Regions from separate parts of the Rummeliibacillus sp. TYF-LIM-RU47 genome, predicted to be linked through region 2. Evidence: riboswitches for the same ligand, from Rfam matches in the RefSeq annotation. Region 2 holds a riboswitch; the other holds the start of a gene.
What was found. A riboswitch is a leader RNA that binds a small molecule or an ion and turns the genes downstream of it on or off. The one in region 2 is predicted to bind FMN.

Region 1: another riboswitch for FMN. It lies ahead of F0527_RS04830 (ECF transporter S component); the one in region 2 lies ahead of ribD (bifunctional diaminohydroxyphosphoribosylaminopyrimidine deaminase/5-amino-6-(5-phosphoribosylamino)uracil reductase RibD).

Annotation. Positions count from the first base shown of each region.
Region 1 covers NZ_VVIR01000001.1:988,089-1,004,359, reverse strand. Annotated here, with positions in the region: gene F0527_RS04890 (DUF2975 domain-containing protein) at 83-559, shown strand; gene F0527_RS04885 (YpdA family putative bacillithiol disulfide reductase) at 765-1,727, opposite strand; gene F0527_RS04880 (LysM peptidoglycan-binding domain-containing protein) at 2,032-2,712, opposite strand; gene F0527_RS04875 (RecQ family ATP-dependent DNA helicase) at 2,790-4,226, opposite strand; gene F0527_RS04870 (YpbB family protein) at 4,231-5,265, opposite strand; gene F0527_RS04865 (ferredoxin) at 5,367-5,615, shown strand; gene F0527_RS04860 (VanZ family protein) at 5,792-6,370, opposite strand; gene fabI (enoyl-ACP reductase FabI) at 6,807-7,589, shown strand; gene F0527_RS04850 (NAD(P)H-dependent flavin oxidoreductase) at 7,678-8,688, opposite strand; gene F0527_RS04845 (C40 family peptidase) at 8,966-10,243, opposite strand; gene F0527_RS04840 (LysR family transcriptional regulator) at 10,560-11,450, shown strand; gene trhO (oxygen-dependent tRNA uridine(34) hydroxylase TrhO) at 11,490-12,443, opposite strand; gene F0527_RS04830 (ECF transporter S component) at 12,632-13,210, opposite strand; FMN riboswitch at 13,368-13,504, opposite strand; gene F0527_RS04825 (ATP-binding protein) at 13,619-15,412, opposite strand; gene F0527_RS04820 (response regulator transcription factor) at 15,405-16,121, opposite strand.
Region 2 covers NZ_VVIR01000005.1:129,095-145,365, forward strand. Annotated here, with positions in the region: gene F0527_RS15380 (hypothetical protein) at 30-464, opposite strand; gene F0527_RS15385 (DHA2 family efflux MFS transporter permease subunit) at 574-2,397, opposite strand; gene F0527_RS15390 (beta-barrel domain-containing protein) at 2,406-3,056, opposite strand; gene F0527_RS15395 (MarR family winged helix-turn-helix transcriptional regulator) at 3,076-3,510, opposite strand; gene F0527_RS15400 (NAD/NADP octopine/nopaline dehydrogenase family protein) at 3,717-4,841, opposite strand; gene ribH (6,7-dimethyl-8-ribityllumazine synthase) at 5,022-5,492, opposite strand; gene F0527_RS15410 (bifunctional 3,4-dihydroxy-2-butanone-4-phosphate synthase/GTP cyclohydrolase II) at 5,508-6,698, opposite strand; gene ribE (riboflavin synthase) at 6,717-7,355, opposite strand; gene ribD (bifunctional diaminohydroxyphosphoribosylaminopyrimidine deaminase/5-amino-6-(5-phosphoribosylamino)uracil reductase RibD) at 7,366-8,451, opposite strand; FMN riboswitch at 8,604-8,734, opposite strand; FMN riboswitch at 8,881-9,014, opposite strand; FMN riboswitch at 9,157-9,290, opposite strand; gene F0527_RS15425 (lmo0937 family membrane protein) at 9,425-9,571, opposite strand; gene F0527_RS15430 (DUF6612 family protein) at 9,729-10,577, opposite strand; gene copZ (copper chaperone CopZ) at 10,868-11,077, opposite strand; gene F0527_RS15440 (heavy metal translocating P-type ATPase) at 11,108-13,492, opposite strand; gene F0527_RS15445 (metal-sensing transcriptional repressor) at 13,505-13,807, opposite strand; gene F0527_RS15450 (FMN-binding negative transcriptional regulator) at 13,996-14,616, opposite strand; gene paiA (spermidine/spermine N(1)-acetyltransferase) at 14,624-15,157, opposite strand; gene F0527_RS15460 (MarR family winged helix-turn-helix transcriptional regulator) at 15,178-15,630, opposite strand; gene F0527_RS15465 (LLM class flavin-dependent oxidoreductase) at 15,835-16,271, opposite strand, start outside.

The sequences.
Region 1 (16,271 bases), on a different contig from region 2:
CAAAGCAGATGACTCATTATTCATCGAAACATTTTGAATAGTCAGTCGTTATATTTAATAACTATATAATTAAGGAGAGAAGATGATGATGAGGATGCAAAAAATCAATTACGTCTTTTTGAGTTCAACCCTAATTTTAACTTGCATATTCTTTTTGCTAATGTGTGTGTTTGTTTTACCGAGGATAGCACAGGAAACCGTATTAATACATCCAGAAGTTACATATCTAAAATATCCTATTTTATTAGGAATGTACGCTACAGCGCTGCCCTTTTTTTATGCGATATATGAGACTCTAAATATGATTAAAATTATTGAGTGTCAATCTATTATTTCTAGTCGCTTTGTTCAAGGATTAAATCGAATAAAATACTGTGCACTTGTTATTATTCTTTTGTATGTCATTGGAATCTTTACACTTGATAATGCAAATGCACTACCGCCAATAATTGCAGTAATGGGATCCGGGATACTTCTTGTAACAATAATGGTGGCGGCGGGATCAGCGTTCATAAAAAATATACTTATAAAAAATCAATCGAAGTTATCTAATTCATGAAAGATCACCCTAGGACTGGCTTAGTTTTTTAAGTCACAAATTATAAAATCCAAAAGACAGATTTATTCTACACATTTGTAGAGTAAATCTGTCTTTTAATTTTAACAGCAATAATTGTTTGAAAAAACAATCTTAATTATAAGTTTCTTCGTAAAGATAAGTCGTCAGATACATTTACTTATCGATAAAAGCATAGCTGTTTATTTTAGCGTTTTTCTTTAATTGATTTTGCGATTAAATCTCCATGCAGTTTTCCATTTTCAATAAAAATTTCATTAGCATTATTACCAGCTGCAATTACGCCTGCAATGTATAATCCAGGTACATTAGTTTCCATGGTTTCTGGGTTAAATGTCGGGCGGCCCGTCGTTTTATCTTCTGTTACGCCCATTTTTTGAATAAACGAATGATCAGGATGATACCCTGTCATCGCGAATACAAAGTCATTCTTGATAGTAGTATCTTTACCTTCCTGCAATAACATCACTTCATCCTGCGTAATTTCTTTCACAAGTGTATTAAACATCATATTGATTTCGCCATTGCGAACAAGCGCCTCGAAATCTGGCAATACCCATGGTTTAATGCTCGGTGAGTATTCCCACCCGCGGTAGGCAACTGTCACACGAGCACCTGCTTTATGAAGTTCTAGTCCTGCATCTATCGCAGAATTCTTCCCCCCAATAATCAATACGTCTGTATCAAAGAAGGGATGGCCCTCTTTAAAATAATGATACACTTTTGGTAGTTCTTCTCCCTGTATGTTCATGTAGTTGGGATGGTCATAATATCCTGTCGCAATGATAACATACGGTGTTTCATATTCAGCCAGATCTGTTTTCACAATAAACTTGCCCTCATTTGGCGTTACTTGTTCAACTCGTTCGAAGCGATGAATATTTAGGTCTTTTCTCTTTACAACTTCACGATAATAGACCAATGCCTGGTTCCGCTTTGGTTTTTGTTGTTCAGTAATGAAAGGTATATCACCAATTCCTAGTTTTTCACTTGAACTAAAAAATGTTTGATGCGTAGGATAATTATAAATCGAATTAACGATATTTCCCTTTTCAATAATAATAGGGTTTAGACCAATCTGTTTTAATGAAATAGCCGCAGCTAAGCCACATGGACCGCCGCCTACAATAATTGCTTCTTCTTGTAGCACTACAATGTCACTCCTTGTAATTTCTTTCGTTTCAGAGATATCTCTATATACATCCTTTAAACAATCAATTTTAAGTTTACAGTATTGTCTAATTGTACATTATACGCCTGGACACCATAAAAAAACAGGCATGCGCCCTATACCACATACCCGAACTCTTTTAAAATATAAGCATTTTTTTACGGACTTTTGCCCACCTCAATTAAGATTGACAATAATAATTGAGGCGGTGTCCTATACACAGGCATGGTTTACAAGATACAAAGGTATTTAGCCTAAAAACAAAATTTGTGTTACATCTAATTTATTTTTGGGCTGGTATTGCAATTGTTGTTCCTGGCGCAACGGTATTTCCAGTAATACCGTTTGCTTCCTGAATAATCGCAATTCCGGCAGTACTACCATAGAAGTTGATTGCGATACTTTCAATTGTTTCCCCTTCTTTAACATTATAGAGACGTCCAGCTGCCTTTGCTTCCTCATATAACTGTTGCTGCTTCACTTTTTGTGCTTCAAGCTCTGCATTTGCTGCTTGTTCTTCTTTCTCTTTTTGTGCTTCAAGCTTGGCATTTTCTGCTTGTTCTTTTTTCACTTTTTCTGCATTTATTCGGTCTGCTTCTTTTTGAGCGGCTTGTTCTTTCTTCAGCTGCTCCTGTTCCTCTTTTTTTGACGCTTGAGTAGTTACTTTTTCTTTTTCGCTATTGGTCTCAATATGGACACCACTGTCACTCTCTATTTCAGCTTTCTCATGACTGTTTTCATGTGAGAGTGTACTAAAATATATCAAGGTGGAAATAGGAATTAATATAAAGACAATTGCTAATGCTGTTAGCAATTTAGGTTTGCTTTGGTTTTTTTTCTGCTTACCCTCATCGTTTTGATGTCTTCTTTTCATTCTAGAAGGATTTTTCTCTTCTTCTTCCGGCTCAATATAAATTGCCTGTCTATGTTCTTCAATTTTTCCTCGGTAATCATCTTGAGGCATGGAAATCCCCCATTTCAATAAAACTTCTATTCTCCTATTATGACGAATTAATAGGTACTTGTAAATGAACGAACTTACTAGGGCATAAGTGCGTGTAACCGTTCTTGCCATGATGGTCGATTTCTTGATACAGGATGAAACTCTCTTGTTGCGACAATTTCTTGGTGATTAATCCCGCAAAAATGGCAGCAGTTTGGTGGCTTCTCTTCCAACGATTGCCCAAAGTAGGAAACTAATCCTTCTCGCATACATTTTTGAGCTTCTACAAAGTTTGCAACCTCTCTGATTTGCTCTACCTTTTGTCTGCGTAAATCTTCTAACTTTTGGATAACCTTTTCCCCTGGCAATTGTGCCATCCAATATGACAAAACCCGATAACCCGTTTCGCTAATCTGGTTTAAATCAATCATTTTTTTTGGATCTTGTTCTAGACGTTGATATTCCATAAAAGCTTCCACATGGTATGAACTTGGCAAATCATCTGTCACGATAAAGCGTGTCTGATCTTCATCCTTTGGACTATGTACCAAGATGGAAAGCGCATCTTTCCCATCACGCCCTGCCCTTCCAACCTCTTGCATATAATTCGCCATTGTGGCAGGTATATGATCGTGCAGGACTTGGTAAACATTATCTTTATGGATTCCCATACCAAATGCAGTTGTAGCACATATCCACTCTAATTCTCCTGATTGAAATTGCTGTTGGATAAACTGCCTATCTTCCATCTCCATTCCAGCATGGTAAGCGGCTGCTCTTATCTGTTTTTTTCGAAGCTCTTCAGCATAAAGAAGCGTTTTTTTTCGCGACTGTGTATAAATGATACCTGGTCCCTCGGTTTGCACAACATGATTAATAATCCATGGTAGTTTTTCTTCAACACTAGGAAGATTAATGACATCATAATGAATATTAGGCCTTTCAACAGAGTGGATATATTCAAATGGATGAATCATTTTCAAATATGTTTTAATATCAATTACCACTTGTTCTGTAGCAGTCGCACTTAAGGCTAATATTGGGGGTCTATTTCTCTTAGGAATCCAACTGGCAATCTTCAAATAATCTGGGCGGAAATCAAATCCCCATTGTGAAATACAGTGCGCCTCATCTACAACAATGAGCGAGAAATCTATCTTTTGAAAAACACGCTGGATTAAGTCGGTTGCAAGCATTTCAGGAGATATAAATATATATCGATAAGTAGCTATTCGTTGAAGTGCATGTAACTTTTCACTGCCTTGTAAAAAAGAATTGAGAGCTATCACTCTCTTTTCTCCAAACCTTTTTAATGAATCTACCTGGTCTTGCATCAATGAGAGCAACGGTGAAATAATTAAAATGGGACCATTTAATATATATCCCGGAAGCTGATAGCATAATGACTTGCCCATTCCTGTTGGCAGTAGCGCTACTGCATCTCGTCCTTCTAAAATGGCCTCTATTACTTCCTTTTGTCCTTCTCTGAACGACTCATAACCAAAATGCCGATAAAGAATATCTTCAAGTTTCATAAGCTCAACCTCCTTTTGTCGCCATCACTAATCGAATTTGGAAATAAGACAAATGCGGAATACTTTCACGAATAACTTTTAATTTTTTGCTCCCAGTCTGTCTCATTACATCTCTTGCTTTATCTGTATCCTCTTCGCTAATAAATTGATTGAGTGGAAAATCTATATCATTCATTGCCATCTCTACAAAATGGTCCTCAATTGTGCTGATTTTCAATGAACGCATTTGTGCGATTTGGTCTGGTGTATAGCCATTATAATATAAATCTGCGGTTTTCTTTGTGGAATCATTTAAAACATTTTCAAGCCTTATTCCTGCAGCCAGTTGATGTAAAAAGGGATATTGATTACGCTTTGCATACAGGTCGTCCAGCCAAATATGTAACGACTCGATTAATATTAATTGCATATCTAACTCAGTTGCATCAAACTCTTCCGCTAATTGTTGCCATGTCCAGCCTGATAAACGATACCCTGTTATTCGTAAAACAATCGTTAACTTGTGCTTGTCATCTAACGGCAATTGTTGGATAGATTCTTCCAACTCATCTCTGAACTGGTTTTTAAATTTATCCTCTTTATATGGTTTTCCCATTAAAAACTGTTTTACAAAGTGTTGAATTTCCTCATCTTTCTGTAGTGGCATGAAACGATAGTCTCCTGCATGAAAATGCGACAAAGTTTGCACTACAAGCGAAAGTCGCTTAAAAAAGATGTGTTCATTGCCACGATAGTACCATCCATTAAAAAGTATTTCCTTAGATTGCTGAAGAACTGTTTTCCCTCTTGCTGTTATAATTGCTTGTTGTCCATCATTTATATGAACCCAGCCTGCATCAATTAATTGATTTAATTCATCCGTAAAGGTATTTTTAGAAAGTTTCGGCAGGATACCAAAATATTTGTGAAGGTGAAATGTTCCCACATCTTGAATCGTCTGGCCTGACCTCTTCCCCCTTAACAAATGAAGGGCTGCTGTTGCAGAACGCTGGCCATTCATTGAAGAAAAAATAGATAATAGTACTTGTTGTATATACATGATTATTCCTCCATTTAAAGTGATTTAGGTTGAAATGTGAGGAAAAGCGTTTTAGAATAAGTAAGAAGCTATTGGGATTGATAGTAAAGGAGAGAAGTATAATGGCTAAATTTACCATCGTTGACCAAGATACATGTATTGCTTGCGGTGCATGTGGGGCGGCAGCACCGGATATTTACGATTACGATGATGAAGGTATTGCCTTCGTTATTTTAGATGATAACACGGGAACAGCTGTAGTTCCAGAAGATTTGATGGAAGATATGGAGGATGCTTTTGAAGGGTGTCCAACAGATTCGATTAAAGTAGCAGAGGAGTCTTTTGAAGGCGACGCGCTTAAATATGAATAATTATATAACGTTATAGATAAAAGAGTATCGAACCTAATTCGGTGCTCTTTTTATCATTTCAAATTCATTTACTGGATATATTAGAGCTAACTCGTCGAGACTGTTTTTCTGCTGTCGAAACCTTATATGTAACAATTATAAATCTTAGGGGTAAATTGAGCATTTTAATTTCGCTATTACGAGTGCGAGTTAAGTATAAACTTCAAAAAAGAATTTAGTTCAATATTGTTCTTTTTGATTAAAAACTTAAAGGATTTCAGGAATAATTTAAATACACCATAACCCAAGAGGACCCCCGAAAAGTTAAAGATTATGTCATTTACATCAACATAACGAGTAGTGAAACCAACCATTAAAGCTATGATTAGCTGTAAAATTTCTATAAAAACCCCTAGTAAAAAACCTAAAACGGCAATCTTTTTAAAACTTACTTTAGAAATGAAAGGAAGTCCAAATCCAAATGGAATTGTCAATAAAATATTAAGTAAGGAAGTTTTTATTGCAAAATAATCTGGATTAAATGGAATGAAATTAGCGTCCCCCCATACATTTTGCCCTATGTCTTTTTTCATCTCTCCGTCAAGGATTATAGGGAATTGAGTGTACTTTAAAACATTACATAAATATATAAAAAATATAGTGAAAAAGAACAAATATACATAGCTTTTTTTATATTTTATTTTTAAAAATAAAATTATAATTATCCAAAAGAAAGCTGCAATAAGCATAATTGACTCATCAAAATCAATTAACATTTTATTACTCCTTTATATCAAAAATGCTTTAGGCATCCCTGACACTCTTTTTTTAATTAGAAACTTTTCCCCTTTAATATTCTACCATATTCTTCTGTTTTCCAAATTAACAGATTGTACTTACTTGAAAAAAGCAGGTAAAGCAAAACCCAAAGTAAGTGCCATAGCTGTAATTAATGGGAAGATTTTTATTTTCATCATTTCATCTCCTTTTAATTTGTAATAGCGCACTTTTCTTATGCTTTAAGAAACGATAACGCATGAAAATATTAACTACAACGAGCAAAGAATATACAAGTACTCAGCATTCACAAATTCCCATTCTTCTAAATTGTCATACCACAAAGAAGGGTATATTTCACGATTGCATTCTTTTAATAGATAGGTTACAATTTTTAGTATCTGGTATTAATAGCAACTATTATAGGAGGGTACGATGGATAATCTATTTCAACTAAAAGATAAAAATATCGTCGTGATGGGCGTAGCAAATGACAGAAGTATTGCATGGGGTACAGCCAAAGCATTGATTGAAGTCGGCGCTAATGTCATCTTTACATACCGTAAAGAACGTTCTTTAAAAAAATTAGAGAAACAACTTGCAAACTATGAGGATATTCAACCACTATTAATTCAATGTGATGTAAATAGCGATGAAAGTATACAGCATGCATTCAACGAAATTTCTGAAAAAGTAGGTACAATTCATGGGATTGTCCATTCTGTTGCCTTTGCACATGCAGAAGATTTAAAAAATCGTTTTGTTGAAACATCTCGCGAAGGATATGCTTTTGCACAAGATACAAGCGCTTACTCCTTGATCGCTGTTGCAAACGCTGCTCGTCCATTTATGACTGAAGGCGGCTCGATTGTCACTATGACTTACTTAGGTGCAGAACGTGTACTTGAGGGCTACAATGTCATGGGCGTTGCTAAAGCTGCTTTAGAAGCATCTGTTCGTTATTTAGCTGCAGATGTAGGCACTGACGGTATCCGCGTAAATGCTATCTCAGCTGGAGCCATCAAAACACTCGCTGCTAAAGGTGTTCCTTCGTTCAATACTATCTTAAATAAAATTGAAGAATCTGCTCCGTTAAAACGTAATGTGACACTTGAAGAAGTGGCAAACATGACCGTTGTTATGCTTAGCCAATTATCAAGCGGCATTACAGGAGAAGTTATTTATGTCGATAGCGGTTATCATATTCTTGGCATCTAATAACACTAAAAACTGCTTCATCCCATATTAACATTGGGTGAAGCAGTTTTTTATTTTCTAGCCAATGAACGCACTTATTTTAAGGCGATCACTTGGTTAGTCGATCTATAATGTCTTGCACCGTTCCCTCGTTAGCTAGATGCAAACTTGTTCCGGCCCACATTGCCATTAAACTATACATATCTAGCTCTGTCGCCCGAAGACGAATATTTTTAGTTAAATCATTTTGATAAGGATATGGAGCAATCGTGTTTCCCTCCATAAAGACCATAAAGTCATTTTCTATACCCCTTGCATATTTCCCTGAAAAAGCCTTTGTATAGGCAGTATTGTCTTCATCAGCTAACAAAATCTGTTTTTTATAAATTGAAGCTGCACCACTTTCTTCACTGACAATGAAGGCCGTACCGATTTGTGCCGCTTGTGCCCCTAAAGAGAGCACTTCTTCCATTTGGGCTTTCGTTGCAATACCTCCAGCTGCTATTTTAGGAATATGGATCGCTTCTTGCGCTTCTTTTAATAGTTGTTTGAGTGGGATAAACTCTATAGGTTCTATAAATGAACCTCTATGTCCCCCCGCTTCTTCACCTTGTAGTACAACCGCATCCATTCCCAACTCTTGAATGTATAAGGCTTCTTTTATTGTCGTAGCTGTCCCGATTGTATAAATGCCATGTTGCTTGAGTCTATCTAAGAGATTTTCAGATGGTACGCCAAACGTGAAAGAACAAACTTTTACGCCTTCTTCTATAATGACATCAATCTGTCCATCAAAATCAGTGGCAGATAATGGAGCCCCTTCTTCCGCAATCATTAATTTTTTGCGATACGGCTTTAACACATTATAGGCTTCTTCTAGTTCTTCTGTTGTCGTTTCTACAAAATTGGGAATAAACAAATTGACAGCAAACGGCTTATCCGTTTTTTCCTTGACAGCCTGAATAAAAGCTCTTGTCACCTCTGCGTTTAAATAGCCTGCACCAATAGATCCTAAGATTCCTCCATTTGAGCTCGCTGCTACCATTTCAGGAGTGGTCACTCCAGCCATCGGGGCTTGCACAATCGGATACTTTAACTGCAAATTCTCCATTAAATCCATATATTATACCTCCTAGGATATGTATTAACTACTAACTTATAGATTACTTTACCATATAATCATCTAAAATTATCTACATAGTATCTTACCCTTTCAATTTTGTTTTAAATCTTTTCCTACAGGGTATAAAAAGAAAAAGCCTTCATAAGAGAAGGCTAATTCAGAAGTTAAAATATCTATGGGATTGTAGAGTGCTATATAATTATTGGTTCATCTTCCCTACTAACATATCTATATAATTGGCGATAAAGTAAGTTTGAGAGTGGACAATATAATATTAGTTAACACCAGAAATGCGACCGTATCCAACTAAATATTGGTTCCACCAATCTAGAGATTCAGTTACAACACCATTATTTTGGGCATCTAGCATTCTTCCGCCACCCAAATAAATACCGACATGAGCGATCCCTTGTCCATAACTAAAGAACACAAGGTCTCCTGCCTTCGCTTCACTTGCACTAATTTTTTTGGTAGCTATATATTGCTGTGCAGCTGTTCGCGGCAAGCTAATGCCTGCTTGTTTGAACGACCATTGAGTTAGACCAGAGCAATCAAATCCTGTAGATGGATTACTTCCACCCCATACATAAGCTCGTCCTAAATATTTACTAGCTTCAGCTATTGCAGCTTTAGCTGAACCAGAACCTGATACAGAAGGTGCTTTTTGATCACTATCGGTAACTTTTGCACCATTGTTACCATTGCCCGCATTACCTGATGAGCCAGCATTATTCTGTTGAGGTACGCTTTCAGCTTTTACTGTATTATTGCTTGTTTTGCTGACTTGTGCAGCTTTTACTGCTTCTGCTTCTTGAGCTTGTTGTGCTTCTTTTGCTTTTTTAGCTTGCAAGAATTGCTTTTCTTGAAGAGCTTTTAAGCGTCTTGCTTCTCTTTCACGCTTTTTACGTTCTCTTTCAAGTCTTTCTTGTTCTTTCTTCGTTGCAATTTGTTCTTTCAATTTTAGAGATTTTGCTTTGTTTTCAGCTTTTTTTGTTTCTAATCTATTTTCTTCTTCTTGCATTTCTTGGAATTGTTTTTGTAGCTTAGATTGCTTCTCTTGCAAATTGTGTTTTTCTTTAGCAAGCTTAGCTTTGTCTTTTTTCTGTTCATCTAATAAGTTTTGGTCTGCATCTAAAATGGTTTTTACAGAAACAGTACGGCTTACAGCATCCGCAAAGTTATCTGCGCCTAAAATAGCATTTAGGTATGGACTGAATGTGCGATCTTGATTTTGGTATGCTTTTAAACGGTCCTCAATAATCTTTGAGCGTTCATTGATCGTTTTTTCAGTTTTTGCAATCTCATTGTTTGTTTCTGCTATTTCTTGTAAAGTTTTTTCATATTCAGTTTGTTTTTTGTCTAGTTGTTTTTGTAGTTGTTTAATTTCTTTATTTAAGAGGTTAATTTTATGATCGATGGATGCTTTCTTTTGAATCATCTGCGCGGATGTTTTTGCATTTACATCAATTGGTTGTTGCGTTGTGTACATAAAGCCGCATGACAGTGCAAGGGTTGCTATAGCAGTGCGACCCCATTTTGTGCGTTTATTCAATCTAAATCAACTCATTTCCCTATTTTTCTTTATATGCGTTATTTACCATTACTTATATTATCATGAATAAAGCGTTTGTATAGGTCTTTTGATGGCATTTAATAGAAGCGTAACGGATGTTACATATTTGTCATAATATTCTTTTCTTCTATTTTCTTCTACAAATTATATCACTTACTTTCCTATAAGTCTTTTATATTGTATTTATTCCATTTTTTAAATAGGATTCACATCCTTTTATTCATCTCTTAACAAAGCGAAAAAGGCTGTAGATATGTTACTATAATTAAATCAAAGGTAAGAGGAGCGAAGTCTAATGGAATGGCAACAGTTAGAATATTTTCAGGTGTTGGCTAAAATCCAGCATATGACCAAAGCAGCCGAGAAATTGTCTATTTCCCAACCAGCACTAAGCCGATCAATTGCTAGGTTAGAAATGGAGTTGGGGGTTCCTTTATTTGAAAGACAGGGCCGTTCCATCAAGCTAAATAGGTATGGCGAAATATTTGTTAAACGTGTCCACAATATTATGCGAGAATATCAAGATGGGCTCCATGAAATTCAAGAACTAATTAATCCGAATCACGGAGAAGTATATCTGGGCTTTTTACATACACTTGGCACAAATGTAGTGCCAGATTTGATTATGCATTTTAGAAAACAGTTTCCAAACATTCATTTTGTACTAAAGCAAAATCACACTCACTCACAGCTTAAACAACTAAAATCCGGGGAACTAGACCTGTGTCTGCTTGCTGAAATGAATGTAGAAAAACCTATAGAATGGATGGAGCTTTGGCGTGAAGAGCTATATGCTATAGTACCAATATCACATCCGCTTGCCGATCGTAAAACTATTACCATATTTGAGTTGGCCAATGAACCTTTCGTATTGCTTAAAAAGGGATATGCCTTGCGCATTCAAATTGATGAAGCGCTAGATCAAGCAGGCTTAACTCCGACAATTACATTTGAAGGGGATGAAGTAGCCACGGTAGCAGGTTTCGTGGCAGCAGGATTAGGTGTTTCCATATTACCTGATGGAGAAGAAATAAATCCAAAAAGGATGACGAAAATAAAAATTAGCGATTTAAAATTAGAAAGGGTCATTGGAATGGCTTGGTCTTTAGAACGTTATCTATCTCCAGGTGCTAAGCAATTCCGACAATTTATTCTTCAATATTTTAAGAATAAAAAACAGTCATAAAAAAAGCAAAACGCGCTGTGCGTTTTGCTTTTTTTATATCTATTTAGCAATCGTTTCGCCAATTTGCGCTAGACGATCTAGTACTTCACTTTCAGTTAATTGATGTTTAGCAATATAACGGTTTCTTGGATGGACCCTACATTCATGCGTACAACCACCAAGATGCTTATGTTCATTTTCTTCCGAACATAAGATTTGTTTATTGCATTCAGGATTTGCACAATTGATATAACGCTCACAAGGTTCACCATCAAAGTGGTCTCTACCAACAATGACATGTTCTACTTGGTTAACTGGAACCGCAATCCGTTCATCGAACACATAGCATTGGCCATCCCATAATTGCCCTTTAGCTACTTCATCTTTACCATATGTGACAATGCCTCCATGAAGCTGAGCCACATTGTCAAAGCCTTCTCTCTTCATCCATCCAGAGAATTTTTCACAACGAATGCCGCCCGTGCAATATGTCAAGATTTGCTTACCTTCAAATTGCTCTTTATTTTCATTAATCCACTCTGGCAATTCGCGGAATGTTTGAATATCTGGACGAATCGCACCTCTAAAATGCCCCAGATCATATTCATATGTGTTACGTGCATCTATCACAACTGTATTATCTTCTTGCATTCTTTTCAAAAACTCTGCTGGTTCTAAATATTCACCGGTTAATTCATTTGGATTAATATCTTCTTCTAAATGGAGATTCACCAATTCATCTTTCGGACGTACATGCATTTTTTTAAAGGCATGGCCCTCTGCTTCATCTATTTTAAAAACAATTCCCTCAAAAAGTGGATTGTTTCGCATATAATCCATATATGCATTTGTAGCTTCTACAGTTCCAGAAAGTGTACCATTGATTCCTTCTGGAGCAACCAATATACGGCCTTTTAATTCATTTGATTGGCAGTATGCTAGATGCTCCTGAGCAAATTGCGTAGGATCTTCGATTTTTGTATAGAAATAATATAATAAAACTTGATATTTCATTTATTTCACCTATCTTTCATATTTACAAGATATTAAGACGGGGTCAGTAATTTTTAGACGCCGATAAATCTTGGCTTTTAAAACGACTTATCTATTATACTATAATTTAAAGAAAAAAGGGGCTCATTAGCTCGAACTCCATTAAACAAAAAAAGCTAGCTTATTTATCATAAGCTAGCAATCTATTTTTACATATATTGTTTTTGCTGTTTTTGTATCCACTTTTTCATGTTTGAAGCTAGAAGCAAGAAGATAGCTGTTAGGATAATACCTTTAATAATATTAAAAGGCAATATACCCGTTACAATTGTTTTTGTTAGGACAGTCCCTGTCTCAGTTGGTACATTTAAGAAGTAGGAATACATCGGCATAAATAAGAAATAATTAAGAACGCTCATCCCTATAGCCATTGAAATTGTACCGACTACTAATCCAGTTGAAAGCCCTTTGGTAGTTGTTAAACGTTTATATACAAAGTAAACCGGCATAATAAATAATATACCTGTTGTAATATTTGCCAAATGTCCTACTGGCACACCTGTTGGGCTGCCTTTATAAAACCAATCTAGCACATTTTTGATGACTTCTACTGTTATTCCTGCAACAGGCCCCATTGTAATTGTTGCCAAAAGAGCGGGGATATCACTAAAGTCGACTTCTAGAAAAGCCGGGAATGGAGGCAATGGAAAGTTAAAAATCATTAATACAAATGAAATACTGCTCAACATTCCAATCGTCACCATTTTTTGTAGACGTGTGTTCTTCAACGTTTTTCTCTCCTTTTGCGATTCACTTCAAAAAGAGGAAAGGCCCGTTTTGATTATGAACAAATAAACCCCTAAGCAAAAATTCGCTTAAGGGAGAGTTAGGCATAGTCAAATAAACGTCCTCGCATTTCACAAAAAAATGCACAGACGACCGTACCTTCACCTTCTCCCATCCAGACTATACTGTCGGCCCTGGATTCTCACCAAGTCCTGCCTTAACGGCTCGCGGGCTCAAGAGGTCAAAATGCCTCTAATACCGCCGATCGGGAATTTCACCCTGCCCCGAAGATGAATCAATATGTTTTTATTACAATTCAACTATATAAGAGATTTAGAACTTTGTAAAGAGAGTTGCACCATTCGTTGTAACAAAAAACGCCAGCAACTTTATGCTGGCGTTTTTATTTATTAAAATTTATTTTCACTGACCTTGGCTAACGGCAAGTAGAAAATAAAACTTGTACCCACATCCACTTCACTTTCTACCAAGATCCTGCCTTTATGTGCTTCAATAATATTTTTAGTAATCGCAAGTCCTAATCCTGTGCCGCCTTTTCCCCTAGTTCTTGCTTTATCAGCCTTATAGAATCGTTCAAATACATATTCTATGTCTTCTTTTGGAATACCTGCGCCATTATCCTTAACTTGGATACGCGCATAGTCTTGCTGCTGATCAACAACAACTTGTACTATACCTTTTTCCCTTGTATGGCGAATGGCATTGTCAATTAAATTGGTTAGGACTTGCTCAATGCGGTCTTCATCTAAACTAATCAGTGTCACATCATCAAATGACGATGAGTAGGTTAGCGTGATATGCTTTTCTCTTGCTGCTTGAACAAATTTCTGGGTGATTCGTTCGAACACAGGCGTAATCGGTACTACTTCTTTATATAAGGTGATGTTCCCCGATTCCATCCTCGCCAAATCTAGCAAATCTGTAACCAACCTACCCATTCTCTGTGATTCATCATAGATAATTCGTATCATTTCGTTCCGTTCTTCCTCACTAGATACGACATCATCGATAATAGCTTCACTATAGCCTTGCAGCATAGCAATCGGCGTTCTTAGTTCGTGTGACACATTTGCGATAAAGTCAGAACGCAACTTATCTAAGCGATGTTCTTCTGTTTTATCGCGAAGCACGGCAACAGCCCCCCGCACAGAATCACCGCTATAGAGAGGGCTTATAGAGATTAAAAAATATGCCCCTTCCATTTCCAACTCTTCTCTTAATACTTCTTCCATTTCTAAGACATGGTCAAGCATATGGTAAATTTCATTAGGGATCAATTGGTGTTCATCTCGTTTTTTGATCGCCCATTTCTGAAGCAAGAGATCCGCGGGAGGATTGCTTAATATGATACTTCTTTCACTATTAAATGTAATAACAGCATCTGTCATCGAAGTTAGAATACTTGAAAGTTGTTCTTTTTCTTGGTTGATAACTTCCATATGGTGCTTGAGCTGCTTACCCATTTGGTTAAAGGCTATCCCTAACTGACCAATTTCGTCATTTTGCAGGACCGGTACCTTTTTATCAAAGTGTCCCTTCGCTAATTCAAACGCCGCTTCACGAATTTTCAATAAAGGGGATGTGATACGCGTTGATAAGAAAAAGGCAAAGAAAGTTGTTAATAGAAAGGCTATAATAGCTGATAGAAATACAATCTTTGTTGTTTCTTTTGATGTTCGATGAATCGCATCAGGACTTTGATAGATAAAGACGACACTATGCTCCATCTTCTCAACATTTAAAGGAAAGGCTAAAACAATATACGATTCAACATGGTCCTTCTCGGTTGAGGAAGGAAGCATCATTTCTTTCACAATAGGTTTAGATGAAGTAAAAGCTTTATTGAAGGATTTTTCACGAATAATCCGCTCTTTTATCTTCTCTGAATTCACCCCTTCTTGCAAAGAAAATAGATCATGACCAGGCTTGTCTGCTATAACTGCATTTGTTTCATCGCTTAAAATATCATGTATTATAGATTTAGTAGAGGCTATCGATTTATGGTCATCGACGACTCGTGCGATGGTGGTCGCTTCTTGTCTTAGTAGGGCTTCAGATTGTTGGGTATGGTATTTGGATAAAAATTCAAGCATCAATACTGTGAATACAAATAAAACAAATGAAACGAGAAGCAATATGGTTACCCATAGCTTCCCGACTACACTGCCCCATATCCTAATCATTCACTACCTCAAATTTATAGCCCACTCCCCAAACAGTTACAATCATTTTTGCAGCATTTTCCGATACGCGATTTAATTTTTCACGAAGTCTTTTGACATGTGTATCAACTGTACGCAGATCACCGAAGAAATCATAATGCCATACTTCTTTCAATAGCTGTTCTCGGTCAAATACTTTATCTGGTGCTTTTGCCAAATAATAAAGCAATTCATATTCCTTCGGCGTTAGATTCACTTCTACGCCATCCGCTGAAACGCGATGTGCATCATTGTCAATAGTCAAATGCGGGAACACAACTAAATCCTTCGAAACCGATGTCACTGTTACGGGTGAAAAGGCAGCCGATCTGCGTAGAATAGCTTTTACTCGTAGTACTACTTCTCGTGGGCTAAATGGCTTTACAATATAATCGTCCGCACCCGTTTCAAAACCTTGGACCCTATTAGCCTCTTCACCTTTTGCTGTTAACAAAATAATTGGTGTTGATTTCTTCTCACGAATTTCCTCGCAGGCTTCTAAACCATCTTTTTTCGGCATCATAATATCTAAAAGAATACAGCGGTAATCATTGGTTAATGCTTTTTCTACCGCTTCTTCTCCATTTTCTGCTTCTTCTACTATGTATCCTTCACGCTCAAGATACATTCTGATAAGTCGACGAATTCTTTCTTCATCATCAACTATTAATATTGAAATTTGTTCAGTCACTGTACATGCCTCCCAGTATGCTATAGTATTATTGTACAATTCTTAATAGAAAATGAAAAGAAAAGCCTTTTTCTCATAAGAGAAAAAAGGCTTTTCTTTTGTCATAGAAATAGCATCTAAAGACAAGTACTCTAGTCAATACAGCGTATT
Region 2 (16,271 bases):
TTAGGGTTCTTTTTTTAAAAGGCTATATATTAGAAACTGACAGACTCTATGTGTTTTAGCTTTATTGTATGCACCTCTGATTCAAGCTCACCAAACGTTAAATTTGTCACAACGATGATTTCCATACTTATATGGACCATAAGACTAGCATTTTCTATAACTTTTCCATTTTTCATATAAATGGTGAAATTCTGCTCTTCCTCTAGATCTTTAATAAAAGGATATTTTTTATTGAATTTCTCTTCTTTTCGTTCATCCTTTAATGGGCTCAACTTCTCGTTTATATAAAAACATCCTATTGCAAATAAAGCCGTATATAAAGCAGCATATAACCACCCCTTATGCCGCCATGCATCAAACCATTCGCGAAACATTATAAACCATCCGGCTTCTATCACTAGAAAAATACCAATCTTCCAATTCCTTACTCTACTTTGATACTTTCTCTCTTTTCTTCCACTCACTTATAAATTCTCATCCTCATTGGTACATAATCATTTTTCGCAATCTATTATACTCTATTTTCTCAAAAAAATAGGCTGAATCCAATAAGGATCCAGCCTATTAAACAGTTTAATCTTTTGTATTTGGTTTAGCTCTTTTAATAAAGAAAGCTAAAACTAAAGCAACTGCCGCAATGCCTGTCGCAATAATAAAGGCATCGTTGATTCCGCTGACTGTCGCGTGTTTGACAGCTTGCCCGTAAATTGAACTTGTCGCCAACACTTGGCCTCCTTGTGCAGGAAGTCCAGCCATCGCTGAGAATGTACTACCTAAACTGTGCAACTGATTTGTTAAATATGGATTGTCGCTTGAGATGACATTTCCGTAATTTGCTGTATGGAAATTACTTCTCGTTGTCATGACTGTGATTAAAAAGGCGGTACCGATACTTCCCGCAACGGTTCTAGCTGTATTGGAAGCAGATGTCCCGTGGCCCACCAAATGTTGAGGTAGCTGGTTCATCCCTTCTGTTGATACAGTCATGGACAAGAACGACATACCAAACATACGCATTACATAAAGTAGCATGATATAGCTATAGGAAGTAGTCATTGATAGTTTAGAGAATTGATAAGTAGTGACTACTGTTATAACCAATCCAATGACTGCCAACCATCTTGCTCCCATTTTATCGAATAGTTTCCCTGAGATTGGTAGCATAATCGCCATGACAATCGCGCCAGGCAGCATGAGCAAGCCAGAATCCAGCGCTGAGAAACCGCGAATATTTTGCAAATAAATAGGTAGCAAGAGCATGGCTGCGAACATTGCCATATTTATAATCATACTAATAATTGTAGTTAGCGTGAAAATATCATATTTAAATACTCGTAAATCTAGCATTGGCTGTTCTACTGTTAATTCACGCCAAGCAAAAGCAATTAAACCGATGATACCAATGGCTAATGAAATCAATACAACTTTACTGTCCCAGCCATTGTTACCTGCTTCACTAAAGCCATAAAGCAGGAAGCCAAAACCGATAGTTGAAAAGATAAAACCGAATGTATCAAATTTTGGTTTGGTGATTTCTACAACATCAACCATCCATTTAAGTGCCATTAGAATTGCAACTATACCGACTGGAATAACGATATCAAATAGTACGCGCCAAGAATAATGGCCAATTAACCAACCGGATAATGTTGGCCCAATTGCTGGTGCGAATAGAATTGCAACACCGAATAGTCCCATCGCCGCTCCACGTTTTTCAGGCGGGAAGATGGTAAGGAATACGGTCATAAGCAAAGGCATGATAACGCCGGCGCCCGCCGCTTGCACAACCCTTCCGAGCATTAATAGTGAAAATGTGGTGGAAAGCGAGCAAATAATCGAGCCGATTGTAAATGACGTAATGGCCGATATAAATAGTTTTCTGGTCCCGAGCCTTGTGATTAGGAACGCAGTAATCGGAATGAAAACTCCATTCGTCAGCATGTAGCCTGTTGATAACCATTGCACAGTACTTGCAGATACACTTAAATCATTCATAATGTGCGGGATAGCTACATTCAATAATGTTTGGTTCAATATGGCAACGAATGCACCAATCATCATCGTAACGAGTAATTTACCCTTATTGTCTATGACTTTAGCAGGCGGTGTTTTAGCCTCTTCTTTTACAGGTGGCACTTCCTCCGTAGCCTCTTCTTTTTTAGGTTCTTGTATTTCTTCTGCATGCTCTTCCTCCTGTACTGGCTGAGGAGCAGCATTGTTAAACTCTTCTACTTCTACTGGCTTTTTAGAATCCATCTCTTGATTCTTGTTAGCCATTGTTCCTTGCGTCACTTTTTCATCTTTTGTGTTACTATTCTTTTGTCTTCTTACCATAAAGTTCACAACAATCAGCAGAATGACGGATATGAGAATATAACCAATGATATAAATTGACATGCTATCACCTACTTATGAATTCGCACGGTTACATTCATTCCAGGAACTAATTTTACTCCGTAACTATCGATTGAGATTTTCACAGGAATTACTTGTGTTTCTTTTGTGTAATTGCCTGATGAATTGTTTGAAGGCAGCAATGAGAATGTGCCGGCTGTTGCTAAACCGATTTTTTGTACTTTACCGCTTAATGTTGTGTTAGGGAATGCGTCGACTGTAATGTCTACATCTTGGCCTTTTTTAATATTATCTAAATCTGTTTCTTCAATGTTTGCAGTAACCCATAAATGATCTAAATCATAGCTGATAGCAAGAGGTGTGCCAGCAGCAACCATTGCATTTTCTACAGCATTGCTTTGCACGACTGTGCCATCTTGTGGTGCTTTGATTGGCATGTTAACAGATTTCCCATCAGTACCCTGCATATCAACTGTACCGATTGTATCGTTTTTGCTAAATGTATCTCCAACCTTGCCATCCCATCTTACCAATTTGCCATTGCCTGGTGCTCCGATATTTACTTGTTGACCTGCGATTTGTGCATTATCTGTAGAGATATAGTTCATAGATTGATTGAAATAATAATAGCCTATAAACCCACCTCCAACTAAGACTATAAGCAAAATCACATTTAATAAAATCATGCGTTTGGCCTTCATAAAAAAACTTCCTCCTTCATTAATCCTTTAAAATACTTAATATCTTTTGGTGAATTTCTAACAAACGTTTTATATCCTCCGCGGGCAAATCGTTAATTCTTTGAAGCTTTTGAACCGTCTCCGATTTACTCTCCTGAAATTCTCTCAATTTTTCCTCACCCTTTAAAGTAAGGCAAATGGTTATAGCCCGGCGGTCGTTCTCGGATGTTTTCCGTTCTACAAGCTCCTTATCCACTAACCGATCAATCACACTACTAATCGTACTATTCGTCGATTTCATTCGCTCGGCAAGTTCTGCCAATCGCACATTCGGACGAACGGATATTTTATAAAGAGCTCTCAACTGGACAACAGTCAGACCCACTCTCTCTGCGTCACTTTGCAGAATTTTTCTTTCCTGCATGTAGATACTATAGAAAGAATTGATGATCTCATTATTAAAGACGTTCTTCATTTCTTCCCCCTTGCTTACATTTAATTCGCTTCCGTATATTTCGTATACGAAATAAGACTATACATTTATAACACCGTACATAAATTATGTCAACAATAAATCTTTATCATAAAAGTAAAAAACCGCTTCCAACGTCTTCCCTTTAAAACCAAATAAAAAACACGGTATGCTGCAAATTCTCCAGCCATACACGTGTTTTACTTATTTTATTTTTGACGTGCTGTTTGTAAAAAGATTTTATCTTCTTTGTTGCCCACTTCATTCATTAGCTCGCTTGCATCTTTGAAGCCAAGACTTTTTACCGTACGGGCCTGTTTATAGTAATCAGAATCTGTCATAATGCCAGACAATGTCATAATGGAATTTGCAACAGGCGTCGGAACACCAAGCTCTCTACCAAGCGAATAAAGTAAGCCAAGACCCATTGGTACATCCTCCGTAATATACCGGTTTTCAACTTTATCCGTATGCAAATCGCTTACGCTGTCTGCATAGATTGAGAACGCTTCTTTTTCAGAGTATTTATCTGGATCTGTAAAAGTACGCACTTTAAATTCATCGATATAAGAAAGAGGAGATGAACCGATTTTTCTCAAAACCGCCATTTTTTCGCGATCCAATTCATTAGCCACTTTCCAAATAGATGGGGTAAAACCTTCTGTATACATAGAGAAAGTTCCATTTGAATTTTCAATATATGCAGCATTCATTGCAATCCCTACAGTATGCATGATGAGATTCGGATTGTGGAGAGCGACTTCTACTATATGGTCGCGTGGTATAGGGTTGTCCAGTACTGGTTCTAATATTCTGCATGCCTCTTCGATACGGTTCGCTGGCAATGCTGCTATTGGGTGTCCATAGTTCTTAGAATATATAGTGACTGCACCCGGGGATGTAATACGGCAGCTATACGGAAGTGTTTCACCTTCTACAAATAGTGGGGCTTCTTGAATTCGTCCGATTCGTTCCATTTCTTTCTTAAAGAGTAAACTGCCCAAATACCCTGGGCAAATATAAACCGTTTGCTTAGCTTGGAGATAGGGGGCAAGCGCCTTAGCTAAATTTTCGTGGTAATTCGAAACGTAATAAATTAAAATGATATCCGCTTCTGGAATAGCGGCTACAGGGTTATTTGTTACATTCGCTAGCTGATATGTACCATTGCCTTCGATGCCTTCCAACTTGATTTCTTTTGTTTCTTTTAGCTTTTCAAAATGCTGATCTGGTCGGTTGCTTAGCTTTAGCATGCTGACCTCATGTCCTTCCTGTGCCATCGCTGCTGCTGCAGCAGATCCTCCATGCCCAGAACCAACGATTGTAATTTTCATAAATACCAGTCTCCCTTTCTATGATAGCGTTTTCATGTTTTTTCTATTTAAAATTGTTCATGATATTTTTTCATCTTCATAATTCTATTCCCGTACTTCCCTCACATTAAACATCCTGATTTTTTCCAATAAAATAAGAGGCTTAGCTAAAATGCTAAGCCTCTTACCATTTACAATTGCTTATTCTTCAATCAAACTATTTAAATTAGCCATTTCAATCGCAGAAACAGCTGCATCATATCCTTTATTTCCTGATTTAGTGCCAGAACGTTCGATTGCTTGTTCGATGTTTTCCGTTGTAACAATACCAAAGATAACCGGCACTCCAGTAGTTAATCCAACATTTGCAATTCCTTTAGCCGCTTCATTGCAAACATAATCATAATGAGATGTGGAGCCACGAATCACCGTACCTAGACCAATGATGGCGTCATATTTCTTCGTATCTGCCAATTTCTTTGCAATAAATGGCACCTCGAATGCTCCCGGCACCCAAGCTACATCTATATCATCTTCAGATACGCCATGGCGTTTTAAACCATCCATTGCTCCGCCTAGCAATTTGGCATTTATAAATTCATTAAATCTACCTACAACAATCCCTATTTTTAAATCTGTTCCTATTAATTGTGCTTCTAATACTTGTCCCATGTGTTTTAACACTCCCTATGCAAGAATATGATTCATTTTTATTTTTTTCGTTTGTAAATAATATTGATTTTCAGCAACAGCCTCAGTTTCAAGCGCTATTCGTTCTACTATCTCAATTCCATACTTCCTTAGCCCTTCCACTTTCTCTGGGTTGTTCGTCATTAATCGAACCCTAGTTACACCCAAGTCGCGGAGCATTTGGGCACAAAGACCATAATCACGCATCTCAGCTGGAAAGCCCAATTGTTCATTTGCTTCCACTGTATCCAAGCCCTGTTCTTGAAGCTCATAGGCTTTAAGTTTATTTAACAGCCCAATCCCTCTGCCTTCTTGATGCATGTAAAGAATGACACCTGTACCAGCAGCTTCAATCTTTTCTATCGCCTTCTCCAATTGCGGTCCGCAATCGCACCGTTTTGAATGAAATACGTCTCCCGTCAAGCATTCCGAGTGAATACGCACTAACGGAGCATCTTCCTCCCGCAACTCCCCTTTTATCAAAGCTATATGCTCTTTGCTATCTACTTTGTTTGAATAGCCAACCATCTGGAATTCACCAAGTGTTGTAGGCATTTTCACAGATGCTTCGCGTTTTGCTAGTTTTTCATGGATATAACGATAGCGAATGAGGTCTGCAATAGTAACGATTTTTAAATCATATTTTTCAGCTAACACTAGTAGTTCCGGTACTCTAGACATTTCACCATTATCGCTCATAATCTCGCAGATAACGGCTGCTGGTTCACTGCCGCAAATTCTTGCAAAATCAATTGCTGCTTCAGTATGCCCTTGGCGTTCGAGAACTCCATTCTCTTTAGCAATGAGCGGAAAAACATGTCCCGGTCGCCGAAAGTCAGCCTCACCTGCATCTTTGTTTAATAGCTGCATAATGGTTTCCGAACGTTCAAATGCACTAATGCCTGTGGTTGTATCCTTATAGTCAATGCTCACTGTAAAGGCTGTTTGGTGATTGTCTGTATTGTTGTGAACCATTGGATAAAGTTCAAGGTGTTCCGCCAGCTTCTGTGAAACTGGCGTACAAATTAATCCTTTTCCATGGGTTGCCATGAAATTGATGTTTTCTGGTGTTGCATACTCCGCAAGGACGAGTAAATCTCCTTCGTTTTCACGATTTTCATCATCCACTACAATAATCATTTTTCCTTTTTTCAAATCTTGTATTGCCTCTTCTATTGAATGAAACATATTAAACACCGCCTCTTTTTAAAATCCATTTTGCATTAAAAAATCCATCGTCATTGGCGTTTCTTTTTGTTGCCTCTCAGCATGCTGAATCACGTATTTGCAAAGCAAATCATTTTCAATATTGACTAGATCCCGTTCCTTTTTTATACCTAACACTGTCTCACTTAAAGTATGTGGAATGATTGAAACTGTGAGCTGACGTGGCTGAATATCGAAAATAGTTAGACTGATGCCATCAATAGCTACCGAGCCTTTTAAAATACAATATTTACTGAGCTCCTCTGCAATGCCAATATCAATATATATCGCATTCTCCACTTTGCGCTTGCGCAAAATAATACCTGTACCATCCACATGTCCAGATACAAAATGCCCGCCAAAACGGCCATTTGCTGGCATTGCTCGTTCTAAATTGACACTATGACCCAATTGCAATGATTGAATACTCGTCCCTTTCACTGTCTCCGGCATTACATCAACCGTAAAGGCACTTCCCGAAAAAGAAGTAACCGTTAAACAAACCCCATTAATGGAAATGCTGTCACCTAAATGAATGTCATCTGTTATCTTTCGAGAGTCTATTGTTAATTGCATACTTTGACCGCCACGTTTGATTGCTTTGACCTTACCTATATCTTCTACTATTCCAGTAAAAATGGATTCCACCTCATTTCAATACAGATACTATTTTCAAATCTTCACCGATTTTGTTGATTTCCTGCAATCTGAGTTCAAAAGCATTCTCCATTTGTTTCACTCCTAAGTCAGAAAACATTGAAATAGCGTTTGTCCCACCGACAATTTTAGGCGCTATATATGTGATTAATTGATTTACTGAACCGGATTTCAAAAAACTTGCATTGACCGTTTGGCCGCCTTCTACATACAGCTTCATAATTTGGCGTTTTCCCAGCTCTAGTAATAATTCTTCTATATCAATTAAAGGATTTGAAAGCTGCAGAATCTCCACATGTGATATCTGGCTTAACTGTGCAATCTTTTCTGCTGAAGCTTTTGAACCCGTTACAATCCACGTTGGCGCGGAACTATCCATTATCACCAATCTATCTGGCGTAATCCTTAAATGCGTGTCTAAAATTATTCGAATCGGTTGCTTCTTTGTATTTCCAAGTCGATTGGTAAGGCGTGGATTGTCTGAACATACCGTGCCGATTCCTACTAAGATGGCATCATGATTTTCGCGATCCTTATGAACATCCACCTGTGATTCCTTACTTGTAATTTGCTCCCCGATTCCTCTTTTTGCTGCTATTTTACCGTCTAATGTGATGGCCTGTTTTAAAGTAACAAACGGTTTTCGTTGTTGAATATAAGCAAAGAATTCTTTATTTAATGCCTGCGCTCTTGCTAGCAAAATATCTGTCGTTACTTCAATCCCAGCATCTCTTAAAAGCTGCAATCCTTTGCCCGCAACTAATGAATTGGGATCCTGTGCAGCGATGACTACACGACTTACACCTGCTTCAATTAATGCGTTAGCACAAGGAGGTGTTTTTCCGTAATGGCTGCAAGGTTCTAGCGTTACATAAACAGTGCTTCCTTTCGCTTGTGATCCCGCCATTCGTAGGGCATGAATTTCAGCATGCGGGCTCCCCGCCTTTAAATGTGCGCCAAGGCCTACTATTTCGCCATTTGAAACAATAACGGCTCCTACTGCTGGATTTGGCGACGTTTGCTGCTTAGTAGTTCCTGCTAAATCTAAAGCAAGGCTCATATAAAATTCATCCGTCATTTCTTTCCTCCCTATCTGCTGTAGTTCATTACAAATAGAAAACCCCTTAGCTATTGTCAACTAAGGAGTTTAGGAGATTGTATGTAAAAATGGGTGCACTAAATAAACCTAGGAAGGTGTATTTTTCTTCCAAAGGCTGGTACCACTCACCATACGTCCTTCTCCCATCCAGACTATACTGTCGGCTTTGGATTCTCACCAAATCCTGCCTTAAAAAGGCTCACGGGCTTAGAATTACTTCATCACCGTCGATTGGGAATTTCACCCGACCCCGAAGGACAAACCATATAAAATTGTGTATGAGCTTTAGAAAAAAGAAAAACCCATAGATTTCTCTACGGGGTACATTGTGGAATGATTTAGCTGCAAAGACATCACCAAATAAACCTATTGAAGTATTTTTTTCTTCATAAGGCATTAAGCTTGCTCTACATCCTTCTCCCATCCAGACTATACTGTCGGCTTTGGATTCTCACCAAAATCCTGCCTTTAAAAAAGGCTCACGGGCTTAGAATTGCTTCATCACCGTCGATTGGGAATTTCACCCGACCCCGAAGGACAACCATATAAAATTGTGTATGAGTTTCAGAAAAAAGAAAAACCCATAGATTTCTCTACGGGGTTGTGTTGGAATTCATATGTAAAAGTCATCACTAAATAAGCCTATTGAAGTATATTTTTCTTCACAAGGCATTAAGCTTGCTCTACATCCTTCTCCCATCCAGACTATACTGTCGGCTTTGGATTCTCACCAAAATCCTGCCTTTAAAAAAGGCTCACGGGCTTAGAATTGCTTCATCACCGTCGATTGGGAATTTCACCCGACCCCGAAGGAATATTCTTTTATTCGAAATCATTATAAACTTAGTAAAACAAAAAAGAAAGCTATTAATCTTAGTCACTTTAAAAAGAGTGCCTTAGAAGCATTTCTTCTAAGGCACTCTTTTTTATTTTCTTTTATATACTACGTCGGTCACCTTCGTGCTGTTCCAGAGAATAGGCGAACAATAAAGACAATCAGCGCTATGACAAGAAGGATATGAATTAATCCTCCGCCAATATGGAATATAAGGCCTAATACCCAGAAAAGAACTAGGAGTCCTATTAGCGTCCAAAGCATCGCAAACATCCTTTCTGCAGATAATTTAAATTTATTTACATATATTTATTACCCCGCAGAACAATTTACTAAACAATCGCTTGCCAAATTATCTTACTCGCATTGATTCTGCTACTAATTCCTAAAATCGCCTATTCACCATATTGAATTCTATTCATTATGAATTAACTTCAACCGCTTTTTTCTTTACTTTTTCCGGCACTACTATTTCTTTAATTTGGTTGTATTTTTCATACTTGCTCATGATTTCTTGCTCTATCTTTACCGGTTGACCTTGAGCATTCAATGACATTTCCATGTTGAGATTCAACATAGTTGGGTAAAACGTCTTTTTATCGATATGAATCTCATAATCTACTTTGTTGATTTTCATATCTTTCAACAATTCAGCAGAACTAGCCATTCCAGCTGGCAATGTTTTTTGAACTTTTTCTTGAATGAAATGAGTGAACTTTTCACCTGAAGCATTTAATAATAGGATATAGTTTTTATCATTTTGTTTAAATTTAAAGTCCTTGACGAATTTCTTCAGTTGTTTAATCTCCGCCATAGGATCTGTTTGTTGGTTGGAAGCTTGCGCTAATTGATCCGCCATTTCTGAAGGGAACTTCATCCATTTTTTTGAATTTGGATCATACGTAAACATACCGTCCTTTGTAAAATAGCTTTTTGTTTGAATCATTTTGTCAGACTCTGGAGCCTTCATCATTAACTTTTGATAGAAAGACATAGGATTTTGAACTACATCCATAATGATGCCTGTATCTGTCTCTACATTATTTTGTCCAGAATTAATATTTTGTATAACTTCCATTTTTGTTCTGTAACTTTTTAAGTTTTTAGAGGCTTCAGTAGATTTTTTAAATACTTGTTCTAATGATAAACCTGAATCAGCTTTGGCAGTAGAACCATTTTGTTTGTTTTCAGGCTCTGCCTTTGAGTTACATGCTCCTAGCATAAATACCAAAAGTAATCCCATTGTAAGGGAAAGGATTTTTTTCAACACTTCCACTTCCTTCTTTTATATTTCGTCCTACAATTTAGTATAAAGGAAGCACTAAAAAATGCAGTCAACCATATTTACTATTTTTAAATTATTTGTATTTCAATGGAATAAAAGGAAGGTGACATATGTATTATTACCAATTTCTCACACTGAGTATTATGTCTTCTTGCGTTTGTTTCCATTGAACTAATGTGATATTGCCTTTTCCCACTATTTATCAGAAGTTAACACTTCTTAATAAAAACAAAAAAGCTGGTTTCCATATAGGAAATCAGCTTCTTCTCTTTGCATTATGCTTCCACATCATAGCCTTGTTCTTCAATCGCTTCTTTCATAGCAGCAAGCGTTACTTTTGAATCATCATAAGCTACAGCTACATTACCAGCTTCTAAATTCACTTCAGCTGATGATACGCCATCCAATTGATTCAAAGCACCTTCTACTGAAGATTTGCAATGACCGCAAGACATACCTTGTACGGCTAATGTTTTCGTTTCCATTCTGTATTCACCTCCTTCAAAGTGTACCGCTTATAATTTTATCCGTTTCAATCGAAGCGAGTTTGCCACAACACTGACTGAGCTTAATGCCATAGCAGCACCTGCTATCCATGGAGCTAGTAATCCGATGGCTGCTACCGGAATGCCAGCTGTATTATAGCCGAATGCCCAAAATAGGTTTTGGCGGATATTGCGAATGGTTGCATGACTGATTTTGATCGCCTTTGGTATAAGCAGCAGCTCGCCACCTAGGATAGTCACATCGGCTGCTTCAATAGCCACTTCTGTACCTGTTCCAATCGCAATCCCGATATCCGCTGTCACAAGGGCAGGGGCATCGTTAACACCATCGCCAACCATTGCTACTTTTTTGCCCTGTGCTTGGATTTCTTTGACTTTATCTGCTTTTTCTTCAGGCAGTACTTGCGCGATAACATGATCAATGCCCACTTGTTTCGCAATAGCCTCTGCTGTTCTTTCATTATCGCCTGTCAGCATAATAACTTCCAGACCTTGTTCCTTTAGCTCTTTAATAGCTTGTGGAGCTGTTTCCTTAATTGTATCCGCCACTGCTACAATACCGCGATACATTCCGTCTATCGCCAAAAGCATCGCTGTTTTGCCTTCTGTTTCGAATTCGGTTAATTTTTCATCCTTGCCTTCAATATCAACTTGATGATCAGTCATTAATTTTCGATTTCCGACTAGTACTTGTTTTCCCGCTATCTCTGCTTGTATCCCATGACCAGGAATTGCGTTAAATGCATCTACATCTACAAAGTCAATATCATTCTCTGTCGCATAGGCTACAATAGCGCCTGCAAGCGGGTGTTCTGAACCCTTTTCTGCACTTGCTAACAGCTGCAATGCTTCTGTGTCACCATAGAAGTCAGTTACTTCAGGTTTCCCTTTTGTAATGGTTCCTGTTTTATCTAGGACGATCGCTTGCAATTGATGGGTTCTTTCTAAATGCTCTCCACCTTTAAAAAGAATTCCACTTTCGGCAGCTCTTCCTGTCCCTACCATGATAGAAGTTGGTGTTGCGAGTCCCAATGCACATGGACAAGCAATAACAAGTACAGCAATCGCTGCGACTAATGCCGGTTCAAATTGGCCAGGTTCTACAAATAGAATCCAGATCGCAAAGGTCACCACCGCAATACCAATAACAATAGGTACGAAGTATCCTGATATTACATCCGCTAAACGTTGAATTGGCGCTTTTGATCCTTGCGCTTCTTCAACCACTTTTACGATAGATGCAAGTGCTGTATCTTTGCCTACTTTGATTGCTTCCATTTCAATCGAACCATTCTTATTGATTGTCGAACCTATCAGTTTGGCCCCCGGGTCTTTTTCAATCGGGATAGATTCACCTGTTAGCATCGATTCATCAACAGATGTTTTACCTTTCACGACTATACCGTCTACCGGTATTTTTTCTCCTGGTTTGACAATTAGATGATCTCCAACTTTTACTTCCTCTACTGGAATCATCACTTCGTTTCCATCTTTGACCACGCGAGCCTCTTTTGCTTGTAAATTGAGCAATTCTGAAATTGCGTTAGTAGTTTGAGTTTTAGCCTTTGCTTCTAAATATTTACCAAACAAAATTAAAGTGATAAGAACTGCGCTTGTTTCAAAATACAAATGCGGCATATAGGCTGGATGGCCAATAGTTTTGACTGCTTCGTACAAACTATAGAAATAAGCTGCGCTTGTTCCTAAAGCGACGAGTACATCCATATTGGCCCCGCCATTGCGAAGGTTTTTATAGGCTCCTACATAGAATTGCCATCCGATTATGAATTGAACTGGTGTTGCTAGCGCAAACTGAAACCATGGATTCATAAATATACCTGGGATGCTTATATGGAATAAATGAACTAACATCGTAACTAAAAGTGGAGCGGAAAGAATGGCTGAAACAATTAATTTCAATTTCTTGCCTTGGAGTTCTTTTTCCTTATGGGTTTGCTTTTCCTCCGCTTCTGCTTTTGGTTTTGCATCATAGCCGGTATTTTTAATCTTTTCAATCAAAGAATCTACATCAACCATTCCCGGATTGTATTCAATCATTGCGCTTTCTGTCGTTAAATTGACAGTAGCATTAGATACGCCTGCTTGTTTATTCAATACCTTTTCTATACGGTTCGAGCATGCTGCACAGGTCATGCCAAATACATCAAGGTCCACTTTCTCTGTTAAAACACCATATCCGATGTTCTCAATTTTTTTAGATATATCATCAAGAGATGTTTTGCCTGGATCAAAATCAATGGATGCCTTTTCTGTTGTTAGGTTTACTTGAGCATCTACACCATCCATTTTATTCAATGTTTTTTCAATTCTATTTGAACATGCTGCACAGGTCATGCCTGTTATGCCTAATGTGGCATGGTTTGTTTCGCTCATCATACATCCTCCTTACTTAGAAAATTGTTTTAATACATTCATCAGCTCTGTAATCATATCCTTACCTTCACCTTGTTCAATTGCGTGTGTGACACAATGGTTCATATGCCGTTCGGTTACTGTAAAACCTACATTTTTTAATGCGGCTTGGATGGCACTAATCTGTACGAGTATGTCAACACAGTAGCGGTCCTCTTCTACCATCTTCTGAATTCCTCGCACCTGTCCTTCAATTCTCTTTAATCGGTTAATCACCGCTTGTTTCTCATCTTTTGATCTTGGATGGCTTGGTTTATCGTGCAAGAATTTATCCAAATGAACCACTTCCTTATATTCTGTTTTTCTATACTATACCCCCCTATAGTATTTAATGTCAATGAAATTGTTTGGGCATATTTAAAAAATCTGCGTATTTTTTTATTACGCTTCCGTAGAAATTCGACATAAAAAATAGCCAGCAACCGCAAACAGCTACTGACAAGTTATTCAGGCTAACATTAAAATCAATTACTATTTCTTCTCTTCTCCATCAAATCTGCCATTTGTATGGAGCTTTTCTGTTGTTCATCCCGTAGATTTTCAACAATTCGATTATAATCTTCCTCATTGCGGTTTTGGCTTAATTTATAAGCAGCTTGCACTTCTTTTACTTCAATTTTAAATCCAACAATTCCTTTAATCTGCTTTTTCGCTTGAGGAGAAAGATTCTCCCATAACACAGGATTTTGGCGATGGTTTTCGTATTTTTGTAATAAGAGAATAAGATCCTCTTCTAATTCTTGTTGGGTCATCAGGCTGGCAGAGCCATATACATGGACTGCTTGATAATTCCAAGTTGGAACATTTTCATGCTTATACCAAGAAGAAGAAATGTAAGCATCTGGTCCTTGATACATAACAAGTATTGAATCATCTTCATTCTCAAACGTTCTCCATTGAGAATTGCCATATGCCATATGCCCGGTTATGTAATATTTATTATCCTCTTTATGTAGCTCCAATGGTAAATGGGTGGCAATGGGTTTTCCTTGTTCTGTTGATACGACCGTCCCAAAAGAATTCCCTTGAATAAATTCTTTAATTTCTTCCATATTCGTTTCCTTATAATACTTTGGGATATACATATTCATCTCACCCTTCGAATGAATTGGTTAAACTTTTCACCATGATTAAGTCAATTTGTTCTTCAACACCCATATAGAATGAGTGGGAACCTGATTGTTCAAAACCCATCTTTTTATAAAATGCTATAGCATTTTCATTCTTTTCCCATACGCCAAGCCATATTTTCTTTTTGCCCCATTCATTCGCACATGCAATAGCCTTTTGGTATAGGGATTTGCCAAGACCATGCTTTTGAAATGATGATCTAATATAAATCCGTTCAATTTCGAGTGAATCATCACCCATTTTTTCAGATTGCGCATCCAGAATGTTGATCTTTAAATAACCTGCAATTTCATCATTCAAATAAATAAAAAAGAATTGAGATGCTGCTGTAGCTAATTCATCTTTAAGTTGTTCTAGATTAAAAGCTTTTTCTAAATACGTTGCCATATTCTCAGGTGAGTTTTGGTCCTTGAATGTATCATTGAATGTTTCTATACTTATTTCTTGAAGTGTTTTAATATCACTAAGATTGCACTGTCTTATTTTTTGAGTCATTATCCATACGCCCCTTTGTATTAATAATTACGCTTATTACCCTTCTTCACATAATCCCAGTTCTTCTCGATGTTCATTCTTACCTTTTGCAAAAGCTGTAATGCCCGCTCCGCTTCCTCTTCAGAAAAGCCATCCAATGCCACTTTATTGGAATGATTGTTTTCCCGAATGATAAATGGATAAACACTTTGCCCTTTCTCTGTCGGGTAAAGTCTTTTGATTTTTTTATTATGCTGATCTCCCTTCTTCTCAATAAAGCCATTCATATCTAATTTCTTTACGGCTCTGGATGCAGTCGTTCGATCTACCTTTATCATTTCTGCTAACTTTTCGAGAATGATGCCCGGATTTTCACATATTCGGACGAGGTACAAATATTGTCCCTTCGTAAGATCATGTTCTTTAAACTCGATATTGCTAATCGAATCTAAAGCCCTTGCTATCATTCCAATTTCTCGAAGAATGTCTTTCATTATAAACACCTCATTTACCTCATATTGTTGCAAATACAACAAAAATTAAGTTAAATTAAATGTAGCGTAATTTTGTTGCATTTGCAATAAAAAATCGAAATTATTGGGGTCTTACTTTCCTTCATGCCAAATAAGCTGCATCTACTTTTATGTGTAGATGCAGCTTATTTGAGTGTATTCAAGTGGGGGGTATACCCTCCCGCCCTATTTTTCAGCTGTATATTTTTTAATAGCAGGAAGAATTTCTGTACCTATCAATTCAATATTTTTCATGATTTTATTAAACGGTACTCCACCGAACTCTAACTGTCCCATATATCGTTGGTGGCTAAATTGTTCATGTTGATATAACATCTTTTCAATGATTTCTTGCGGGCTGCCGACAAGCATCACACTATCACGCTCTGCACCTTGTTCAAATAATTGACGTGAGAAACCAGATCCATTTGTTCGTTTCATTCCTTCATTGATGTGCGGATAATATTCCGCTAGTGCTTGCTGAGTCGTCTCTGCCGCATAGAAAAAGCCTGTCGTTGCAACTGGAAAATCAGCTGGTTGGTGCCCTGCTTGCATTAATCCTTGGCGATACGCATCGATAGACATTTTAAAATGGGAAACTGGACCGCCGAGCGTTGCTAAAG